Regions from separate parts of the Streptomyces sp. NPDC058246 genome, predicted to be linked through region 1. Evidence: riboswitches for the same ligand, from Rfam matches in the RefSeq annotation. Region 1 holds a riboswitch; each other region holds the start of a gene.
The links. Region 1 has a riboswitch for cyclic di-AMP ahead of ACFVXA_RS10305 (M23 family metallopeptidase). Riboswitches for the same ligand answer to the same signal wherever they lie in the genome.
Positions count from the first base shown of each region.

Region 2: another riboswitch for cyclic di-AMP. It lies ahead of ACFVXA_RS23845 (peptidoglycan DD-metalloendopeptidase family protein); the one in region 1 lies ahead of ACFVXA_RS10305 (M23 family metallopeptidase).
Region 3: another riboswitch for cyclic di-AMP. It lies ahead of ACFVXA_RS04285 (NlpC/P60 family protein); the one in region 1 lies ahead of ACFVXA_RS10305 (M23 family metallopeptidase).
Region 4: another riboswitch for cyclic di-AMP. It lies ahead of ACFVXA_RS16850 (M23 family metallopeptidase); the one in region 1 lies ahead of ACFVXA_RS10305 (M23 family metallopeptidase).

Region 1 covers NZ_JBHVWZ010000005.1:273,024-275,216, forward strand. Annotated here, with positions in the region: gene ACFVXA_RS10300 (GntR family transcriptional regulator) at 1-267, opposite strand, end outside; gene ACFVXA_RS10305 (M23 family metallopeptidase) at 464-1,228, opposite strand; cyclic di-AMP (ydaO/yuaA leader) riboswitch at 1,241-1,401, opposite strand; gene ACFVXA_RS10310 (M16 family metallopeptidase) at 1,649-2,193, opposite strand, start outside.
Region 2 covers NZ_JBHVWZ010000016.1:181,049-183,241, reverse strand. Annotated here, with positions in the region: gene ACFVXA_RS23845 (peptidoglycan DD-metalloendopeptidase family protein) at 36-956, opposite strand; cyclic di-AMP (ydaO/yuaA leader) riboswitch at 961-1,117, opposite strand; gene ACFVXA_RS23840 (tyrosine-protein phosphatase) at 1,826-2,193, shown strand, end outside.
Region 3 covers NZ_JBHVWZ010000002.1:385,995-388,187, forward strand. Annotated here, with positions in the region: gene ACFVXA_RS04285 (NlpC/P60 family protein) at 1-835, opposite strand, end outside; cyclic di-AMP (ydaO/yuaA leader) riboswitch at 844-1,016, opposite strand; gene pcrA (DNA helicase PcrA) at 1,409-2,193, shown strand, end outside.
Region 4 covers NZ_JBHVWZ010000009.1:288,549-290,741, forward strand. Annotated here, with positions in the region: gene ACFVXA_RS16845 (PP2C family protein-serine/threonine phosphatase) at 1-600, shown strand, start outside; cyclic di-AMP (ydaO/yuaA leader) riboswitch at 834-990, shown strand; gene ACFVXA_RS16850 (M23 family metallopeptidase) at 1,002-2,039, shown strand.

The DNA.
Region 1 (2,193 bases):
CGCGCCCAGCGGCTCAAGGAGCATGCGCATCTCCAGCAGGTCGGAGGCCTCCTGCTCGGTGGGCTCCGCGACGCACGCGCCCGCGTGCCGACGGGTGACCACGAAGCCCTCGGCCTCCAGGGTGCGCAGGGCCTCGCGCACGGGGACGCGCGAGACGCCGTAGCGGCGGGCGAGCAGTTCCTCGGTGAGCCGGCCGCCTCGCTCGTAGACCCCCGCGACGATGTCGTCACGGATCGCCGTGCATACCGAGTGCGCCGGAATACGCATGACCGGACCTCCGCTTTAATCCCCGTGAAACGCCGTCGATTGACGCTTGTTCAGTGACTCTATTGCAGAAAGCCTGAATTTCCGATGGCGGGCCGGAATCCATGGATATTTTTTGGACAGGCGGCCGCGTGAAACGACGATGCCCCGGCTGGCTGAGCCGGGGCATCGGAAGGCCGAAGAAGAGGTGACGCGCTCGTCAGACGTTCACACCGTGCGAGCGGAGGTAGGCGACGGGGTCGATGTCCGAGCCGTACTCCGGGGTCGTGCGGGCCTCGAAGTGGAGGTGCGGCCCGGTGGTGTTGCCGGTGGCCCCGGAGAGGCCTATCTGCCCGCCCGGGGTGACCGTCTGGCCCACGGAGACACCGATGGACGACAGGTGGCCGTACATGGTGTACGTGCCGTCGTGCATCTTGATCACTACTTGATTGCCATAGGCCCCGCCCCAACCGGCCGTGACGACAGTGCCGGAGCCGACGGCGTGCACCGGGGTGCCCGACGCGGCGTGGAAGTCGACGCCGGTGTGGCTGCCGGAGGACCAGAGGCTGCCGCCGGCCTTGTAGCCGGTGGAGATGTACGAACCGGTGATCGGCAGGACGAAGGAGTTGAGGCGCTTGCGCTCGGCCGCGCGGGCGGCGCGTTCCTTGGCCTCACGCGCCTGCTCGGCCTTCTTCGCGGCCTGCTTCCGGGCGGCCTCCTCGGCCTTCTTCTGCGCCGCAGCCTCGTCGGCGGCGTACTGCTGGGCGGCGGCCTGCGCGTCGATCTTCTCGGCGATGGTGTCGCCGATGGTGATCACGGGTGTGAGGCCGGTCTGCTCGACGGAGGGCTCCGCGGCGAGGGCCGGGGACGCGAGGGTTCCGATGACACCGGTGGTGGCGAGCGCGGCGACGCCGACGGCGTTGGCGGTCGTGCGCTGTGCGCGGCCCGGTCGACGATGCTTCCCGGTGCCACAGATGAACGCCATGTAGGGGCTGATCCTTTCCTTCCCTCTCGCCTACCGGGTTAGCTGACGGGTTCGGAGCAGGAAGGTCTCCTACGGACCCCTCCAAGGGAGGGCGTCCGATTCACCCCAGGGACTGCGTATGGGTCCCCGGCTCCCCTGGCTCGCGCCGTACGGGGACTCGGCGATGACTGTCCGGTGCCGCGGGCGCGGCGCACTGCGTGACGAACAGCCGGACCGACGCTAAACGGGACATCTTTCAATCGACAAACGGATCACGGCTTTTGTAGCGCATGCCACAGGGCAGACAGGCAACCTCCCTACCAATACGGACACCTTGGGGACGAAGTCCGCGATGAGGGGACGAAGTCCGGGCAAACGGAGACCCAGGTGACGCTTCGGTCACCTGGGTCCTCGGGTGGCCCCTCGTGGAGCCGGGCCGCGCTACTCGGCCCGTACGACGGTCACTTCACCGATTCCGAGGGCCTTGACCGGCTCCTCGATCTGCGCGGCGTCACCCACCAGGACGGTCACCAGACGGTCGACCGGGAAGGCGTTCACGGCGGCCGCGGTGGCCTCCACGGTGCCGGTCGCGGCGAGCTGCTGGTACAGCGTCGCCTGGTAGTCGTCCGGCAGGTACTGCTCGACCTGGTCGGCGAGCGTGCTCGCGACGGCCGCGGCGGTCTCGAACTTGAGGGGTGCCACACCCACCAGGTTCTGTACGGCGACGTCGCGCTCGGCGTCCGTCAGGCCCTCGGCGGCGAGGGTGCGCAGCACCTTCCACAGGTCGTCGAGCGCCGGGCCGGTGTTCGGGGTGTCCACGGAGCCGCTGATGGCGAGCATCGCGATGCCGGTGCCGTCCGGCGCGGCGCGCAGGACCTGGCCGAACGCCCGCACTCCGTAGGTGTAGCCCTTCTCCTCGCGCAGGACGCGGTCCAGGCGCGAGGTGAGGGTGCCGCCGAGGCAGTACGTGCCGAGCACCTGGGCGG
Region 2 (2,193 bases), on a different contig from region 1:
AGTACTGCCGGCAAGGGCAGGGAAAAGCAGGGGTGTCAGACGGCGACACCGTGCGAGCGCAGGTACGTGACGGGGTCGATGTCCGAGCCGTAGTTCGGCGTGGTGCGGACCTCGAAGTGCAGGTGCGGCCCGGTGACGTTGCCGGTCGCGCCGGAGAGGCCGATCTGCTGGCCGGCGGTCACGGTCTGGCCCGCCGAGACGGAGAGCGCGGACATGTGGGCGTACTGGGAGTACTGGCCGTCGGCGTGCTGGATGACGACCTGGTTGCCGTACGCGCCGCCCCAGCCGGCCGAGACGACGGTGCCCCCGGCGATGGCCTTGATCGTGGTGCCGGTCGGGACCACGAAGTCCACGCCGGTGTGGTAGCCGCTGGACCACATGCTGCCCGCCACCTTGTAGCCGGTGCCGACGGTGGCGCCCTGGACCGGCAGGGTGTAGCCGGAAGCGTTGCTGGTGGGCGCGGTGTTGGCGGCCTTCGTGGCTGGGGTGGCCGCCGTGGTGGCCGTGTCGGCCTTGGCGTCCGACGTCGTGGTCTTGGCCGACGAGGTCGTCGTCTTCGCGGACGACCGGGTGGCACCGCCGGACGCGGCCTTCTCGCCGAGCGTCAGCCGGAGACCCGGGTGGATCAGCGACGGGTCGCTGCCGATGGCCGAGCGGTTGTCGGAGTAGAGCTTCTTCCAGCCGCCGCTGACGTTCTGCTCGTCGGCGATCTTCGCGAGCCAGTCGCCGGCCCGCACGGCGTAGGTCTTCGTCCCGGCCGCCTTCTTCGCGGCGACGGGGGAGGCGGTCACGGACTTCCCGGCCTGCTGCGCGGCGGAGGCCGTCGGGGTCGTGGCGTGAGCGCCGGTGGCTCCCATCAGCGGCAGCGCGAGCGCGGCGCCACCGGTTCCGGCCACGGCGATCGAGCGGGTGAAACGCTGGGACTTGGGACGGCGGTGCTTACCCTTCGCGGGCATGACGAATTCCTCTCCGGCGCCTGCGAGGTGAGCTGTCGGGTGCGGACTGGAGATGTCCGGCCACGCAATTGCGCGGCTATACCCCTAGCCGTTCCGGGGACCGGAACAGGCGTGGTACCTGCGGGTCCCCCGCTCCTGCCGAATGCGGGTGAGTGCGGATTCCGGGCGGCGGCAGGATTGGGCGTCCGTCCGGATTGAGGCAGAACGTAAGCGAGATGAGAGCATCTCGCCAACCATGTGGCTTTTTCGTGCGTGCGCCTTTCTTGATCCATGCCGGAATTCCCGTCACCCTCCGTGGATCGACGATCTTTCCGGCCTTTCAACCGGCCCGGAAATTCGGGCGGATTGGCAAAAGGGGTTCGCAACGCATGGTCACGAATATGACGCTCCTCACGCACCTCGACCTACGGTGCTCTATTCCAGGGCCAGTTGGAATGAAGGCATTAATTCGGACAGAACAGTCACATGCGACACAGTCGGATAACTGCCGCATCGAGATCCCCGCACGACCCCGTCCGCAACTCACGATGGCAGTAACGCAGGGCGGTGCAATTCGCCCGTTTCGCGAGATTCGTACACCTATTTCGGATCAAGTCCGCGCAGCCGAAGCGGTGCCACCGGCTCGCCGAACCGCTGGGCCCTGGAGCCGGGCGAGGACGACGATCTCGTCGCCGTGGACGTACCGCACCGCACGGCCCGCCGGGCGAGCGCGGCCCGCTGCCCCTCGGAGATGTCACGCCTGTGGACAACTCATTGCCCCAGGTACCCATGTCGTATCGTCGAGAGCGCAACCCGTAGACAAGCGGCCGAACGGCCGGCGCCGCCGAGGGAAGCCCGGCAGCGCCGACGGCCGAAGGGGAGGAGCCCCAGTGACGCAGCAGGTCCCGTCGACCGAGCCCGAGCTGACCGGTGTGCGCAATTTCCGGGACGTGGGCGGCCTGCCCACCGTGGACGGCCGGCGCGTGAGGTTCGGGCAGTTGTTCCGCAGCGGCCACCTGGCGCACGCCACCGAGGAGGACGCGGCGTTCCTCGCCTCCCTCGGCCTGCACACGGTCTTCGACTTCCGCAATGCCTCGGACCAGAAGCTGGAGGGCCCGGACGTCGAGCTGCCGGGCGTGCGGAACGTGAATCTTCCGCTGACCGACCCGGCCGACGGCGCCGAGTTCTGGAAGATGGTCCGCGACGGCGATCTCGACCAGCTGCGCGCCCTCCTCTCGGACGGCAAGGCGGCGAACCG
Region 3 (2,193 bases), on a different contig from region 1:
CGAGCGCCTTCGCCGCCTTGGTCGCGTACGAGGAGTCGGTGGCGGTCGAGCCGGTGGAGCCGGACGAGCCGGTCGTGGTGCCCGGCGACGGCGACGACTCCTGGGCCGCCTTCTTCGCGGCGGCCGCGGCCTGCTGCTGCGCCAGCTCCGCCGCCTTGCGCTCGGCGGCCTCCTGCTTCTTCTTCTCGATCGCCGCGAGCCGCGCCTTCTCCTCGGCGGTCAGCTCCGAGAGCAGTTCGCGGGCCTCGGAGAGCTTGCGCTGGACGTCGGCCTTGGACGTCTTGAGCGCGTTCTGCGAAGTGGTCAGCGTCTGAAGGCTCTTGGACGCCTCCGCACGCTTCTTCGTGGTGGCGGCCTGTTCCGTGACGTAGTCGTCGACGGCCGCCTTCTGGCGGGTGGTCAGACGGCTCATCAGCTGGGTCTGGTCGAAGTAGTCCTGCGGATCGTCGGCGAGCAGCAGGGTCGCGGTGTCGGGGGCGGCGGCCCCGGTGCGGTACTGCGCCGCCGCGAACGTACCCAGTTCCTCGCGCGCGGTGTTGAGCTTCTCGGTGCGCTGCGCGACGTCGTCGAGGAGCGTGTCGACACGCTGCCGCTGCTTGGCGGCCTTCTCCCTGGTCGCGTTGTACTTCTCGGTGGCCGTCTCGGCCTGGTGGTAGAGGTCGTTGACCTTCTTCTCGACTTCTTCGAGGCTCGGCTTGGGATCGGCCGAGGGTGCGGCGTTCGCCGTCTGGGAAAGCAGGGCCACCGAGGTGAGGGCCGCCGTCGCCAGGGCGGCGGGGGTCCGTATGCCTGCTACGCGCGTACCCGTAGGACGCGATGTGCGATGCGACGCCACGAGGGGGCGACTCCTTCCGTCATCCGCCTACCGAGTTAGCTGTCGGGTTCGGGCGGGTGGTTCCGGAAGGTTTGCCCTACGGTCCTTGCCCCTCAAGGCAGTTGGACCGATTCACCCCAAGGTCGGTGGGTCCCCGGCTCCGGCTGCCGCGAGGGCACGCCGAACTCGGCGGAGGCCGCACGGCCCGGCGACGTTCGCCGGTTGCTGTCGAGCGGCCTGACCGGAACGCTAGCCAACTCGTGTGGCTCCTGTGAAGGTTGATGTGCGATATGCCCGATACATTTTCGTGACCTTTTTCGCGACCCCGGCCCCGCGCACCCCTCGGAGCGAGTGGACCGGTGTGTTCTGTAGTGAATTGACCTGGTTGATGCTGTTCATCGAGAGGCGCTTCCCGCTCGATCGCCGACCGTTACGCGCCGATTTCGGAGGGTGAGGCCGGTGTCCGCCGGTGTCGCCGGCGGACACCGGCGGCGTCACCGGCGGCGTCACCGGCGCTCGTACGCGTCTCGTGCACGTGCGGAGTTTTCGGGGTGGCGGCGGGGTGTCAGTGGGGCGCTCTAGACTCGGAGAGCGATGAGCAGCCTCTTTGATGACAGCTTCCTGGCGGACCTCAAGCCCTCCCGGGCCCATGAGGAAGAGCCCCCGCCGCCCGAGGACGATCACGTACCGGAGCCGGTTCCGGACGATCTGTTCGGCGGGAAGTTCGACGTGCCCCCGGACCGGGACGCGTACTACCGCGACGGCGCGCACCGGCCCGCCGTGGACGCGGCGGCGCTGCTGGACGGGTTGAACGAGAACCAGCGCGCGGCCGTGGTGCACTCCGGCTCCCCGCTGCTCATCGTGGCCGGCGCGGGCTCCGGCAAGACGCGCGTACTCACGCACCGGATCGCGTATCTGCTGGCCGAGCGCGATGTCCACCCGGGCCAGATCCTCGCGATCACCTTCACGAACAAGGCCGCGGGCGAGATGAAGGAGCGCGTCGAGCACCTCGTCGGCCCGCGGGCGGGCGCGATGTGGGTGATGACCTTCCACAGCGCGTGCGTGCGCATCCTGCGCCGCGAGAGCAAGAAGCTCGGCTTCACGTCGTCCTTCTCGATCTACGACGCCGCCGACTCCAAGCGTCTGATGGCGCTCGTCTGCCGTGATCTCGACCTCGACCCCAAGCGCTTCCCGCCGAAGTCGTTCAGCGCCAAGATCTCGAACCTGAAGAACGAGCTGATCGACGAGGAGGACTTCGCCGCCCAGGCCGCCGACGGCTTCGAGAAGACCCTCGCCCAGGCGTACGCGATGTACCAGTCCCGCCTGCGCGAGGCCAACGCGCTCGACTTCGACGACCTGATCATGACGACGGTCAACCT
Region 4 (2,193 bases), on a different contig from region 1:
TCCCCGCACGGGGTACGGCTGGTCGTGGGCGACGTACGCGGCAAGGGCATGGGGGCGGTCGCCGCCGTCGCCGTCGTCATCGGGGCGTTCCGGGAGGCGGCCGAGCAGGAAGCGACGCTGGAGGCGGTCGCACAGCGTCTGGAGCGGGCGCTGGCGCGCGAGGGCACCCGGCGCGAGGGCCTCGACGCCTTCGAGGGGTTCACCACGGCCGTACTCGCGGAGATCCCGCACGGGGACGAGGCCGTACGGATCGTCAACCGCGGCCATCCCCCGCCGCTGCTGCTGCACGCGGACGGCACGCTGGTCCCGCTCGCCGCCGAGGATCCCGCCCTGCCGCTCGGGATGGGCGAGTTGGGCAGCTGGCCCGACCGCGCGGTGGAGGCCGGGTTCCCGAAGGGGGCCACGCTGCTCCTGCACACCGACGGCCTGTCCGAGGCGCGCGACGAGCGCGGGGAGTTCTACGATCCCGCCGCGCGCCTCGCCGGGCGCCTGTTCCCCGGGCCCGACGCCCTGCTGGCCGCCCTCGCCCAGGAGGTCCGCCGGCACACGGGCGGCGGCACGACGGACGACATGGCGCTGCTGGCCGTACGGCGCCCTTGATCCTTGTCACCTGTGGTGATCGGACGGTGCCACTCCGCATAACAACTGACACACCATCAGCTGAATCGATGTTTATGAAGTGTGGTCAACTCGCCCGGTTTGAACCGATGGTGTCCCCAAAGTCCTGGCCAAAAGCGTTAACGATCAGTCCGAACAGCTTGGAATCCGGTACCCGGGTCTATTAACGTTCGATAACGCAGCGCGGTCGTCCCAGCCGTCACAAGAGGCGGCTCCGTGCGCACGCGCCGAATCCCGCAAGGGAGCCGGGGAACCACCAACTTGGGGTGAATCGAGCGTCTTTCACGGCGGAAAAGCCGTGGTTGACGCGCGTAGGAGACCTTCCTGCTCCGAACCCGTCAGCTAACCCGGTAGGCGAGAAGGAAGGAAAGGAGTGCGCCCACGTGGCGTCCAACCGGCCTGCCCAGCAAACCTCGTTCGCGCCGAACGACACCCAGCCCTTCGGCTACGCGTACGGCAACGACGAGGGCTCCTGGGAGGAATGGAACCCCTCTGAGGATTCCGTCCGTCCCGTTCGCGGCCGGCACCGTGTCAGCAAGCAGCGCGGTGGGGGACTCGCCCGCAGCTCCACGGTTCTCGGCGTCGGTGTCATAGCCGCCGTCGGCGCGGGTGGCATGGCCACCGCCGCGCCCGGCAAGCCGCCGGTGTCGATCTCGCTTCCCGACCTGTCATCGGTCACCGAGTCCGCCAAGTCCCTCATATCGGACGGCGGGTCCAGTACGCCCAAGGGCTCCGCCACCCCGCTCACCAGCGCCGGTCTGACCAGCGCCGACGCCGCGCAGGGGAGCGCCGACGCGGGCGAGGCGCTGCGGGCCCGCATCATGCAGCAGGCCGCGTCGCAGCAGGACCAGGTCGACAGCGCGGCCCAGCAGGCCGCCGAGGCCGCCGCCGCGAAGAAGGCCGTCGCGCTCGCCGCCCAGCAGCAGGACGACGCCGAGGCCAAGGCCGCCGCCGCCAAGACGAAGGCGGACGAGGCGGCCAAGAAGGCCGCCGAGGCCAAGCGCCTCGCCGAGCTCGCCAAGAGCTACTCGCTGCCCACCTCCTCGTACACGCTCACCTCCCGCTTCGGCGAGGCCGGCTCCATGTGGTCCTCCGGCTACCACACCGGCCTCGACTTCGCCGCGCCCACCGGCACGCTGATCAAGGCGATCCACAGCGCCACCGTCACGGAGGCGGGCTGGGCAGGCGCGTACGGCTACCGCACGATCCTCACCCTCGACGACGGTACGGAGCTGTGGTTCTGCCACCAGTCGTCGATCAGCGTCAGCGTGGGGCAGAAGGTCGCCACGGGAGACGTCATCGGGCGCGTGGGCGCGACCGGCAACGTGACCGGGCCGCACCTGCACCTGGAGGTCCACCCCGGCGGTGGCGACGCGATCGACCCGATGGCGTGGCTGCGCAGCAAGGGTCTGAACCCCTGACGGGTACGTCGTGACGCGTGCGCCTTGGTCGTACCTCCTGGCTGTACGTCCCGACGCGTGCGTTCGGACGCGTGTGTTCCGCTGATTCCCGGCGGTCCTGACGGCACCCCCCCGACGTCAGGGCTGCCGGTCAGGCGTGTGACATCAAGGCTGC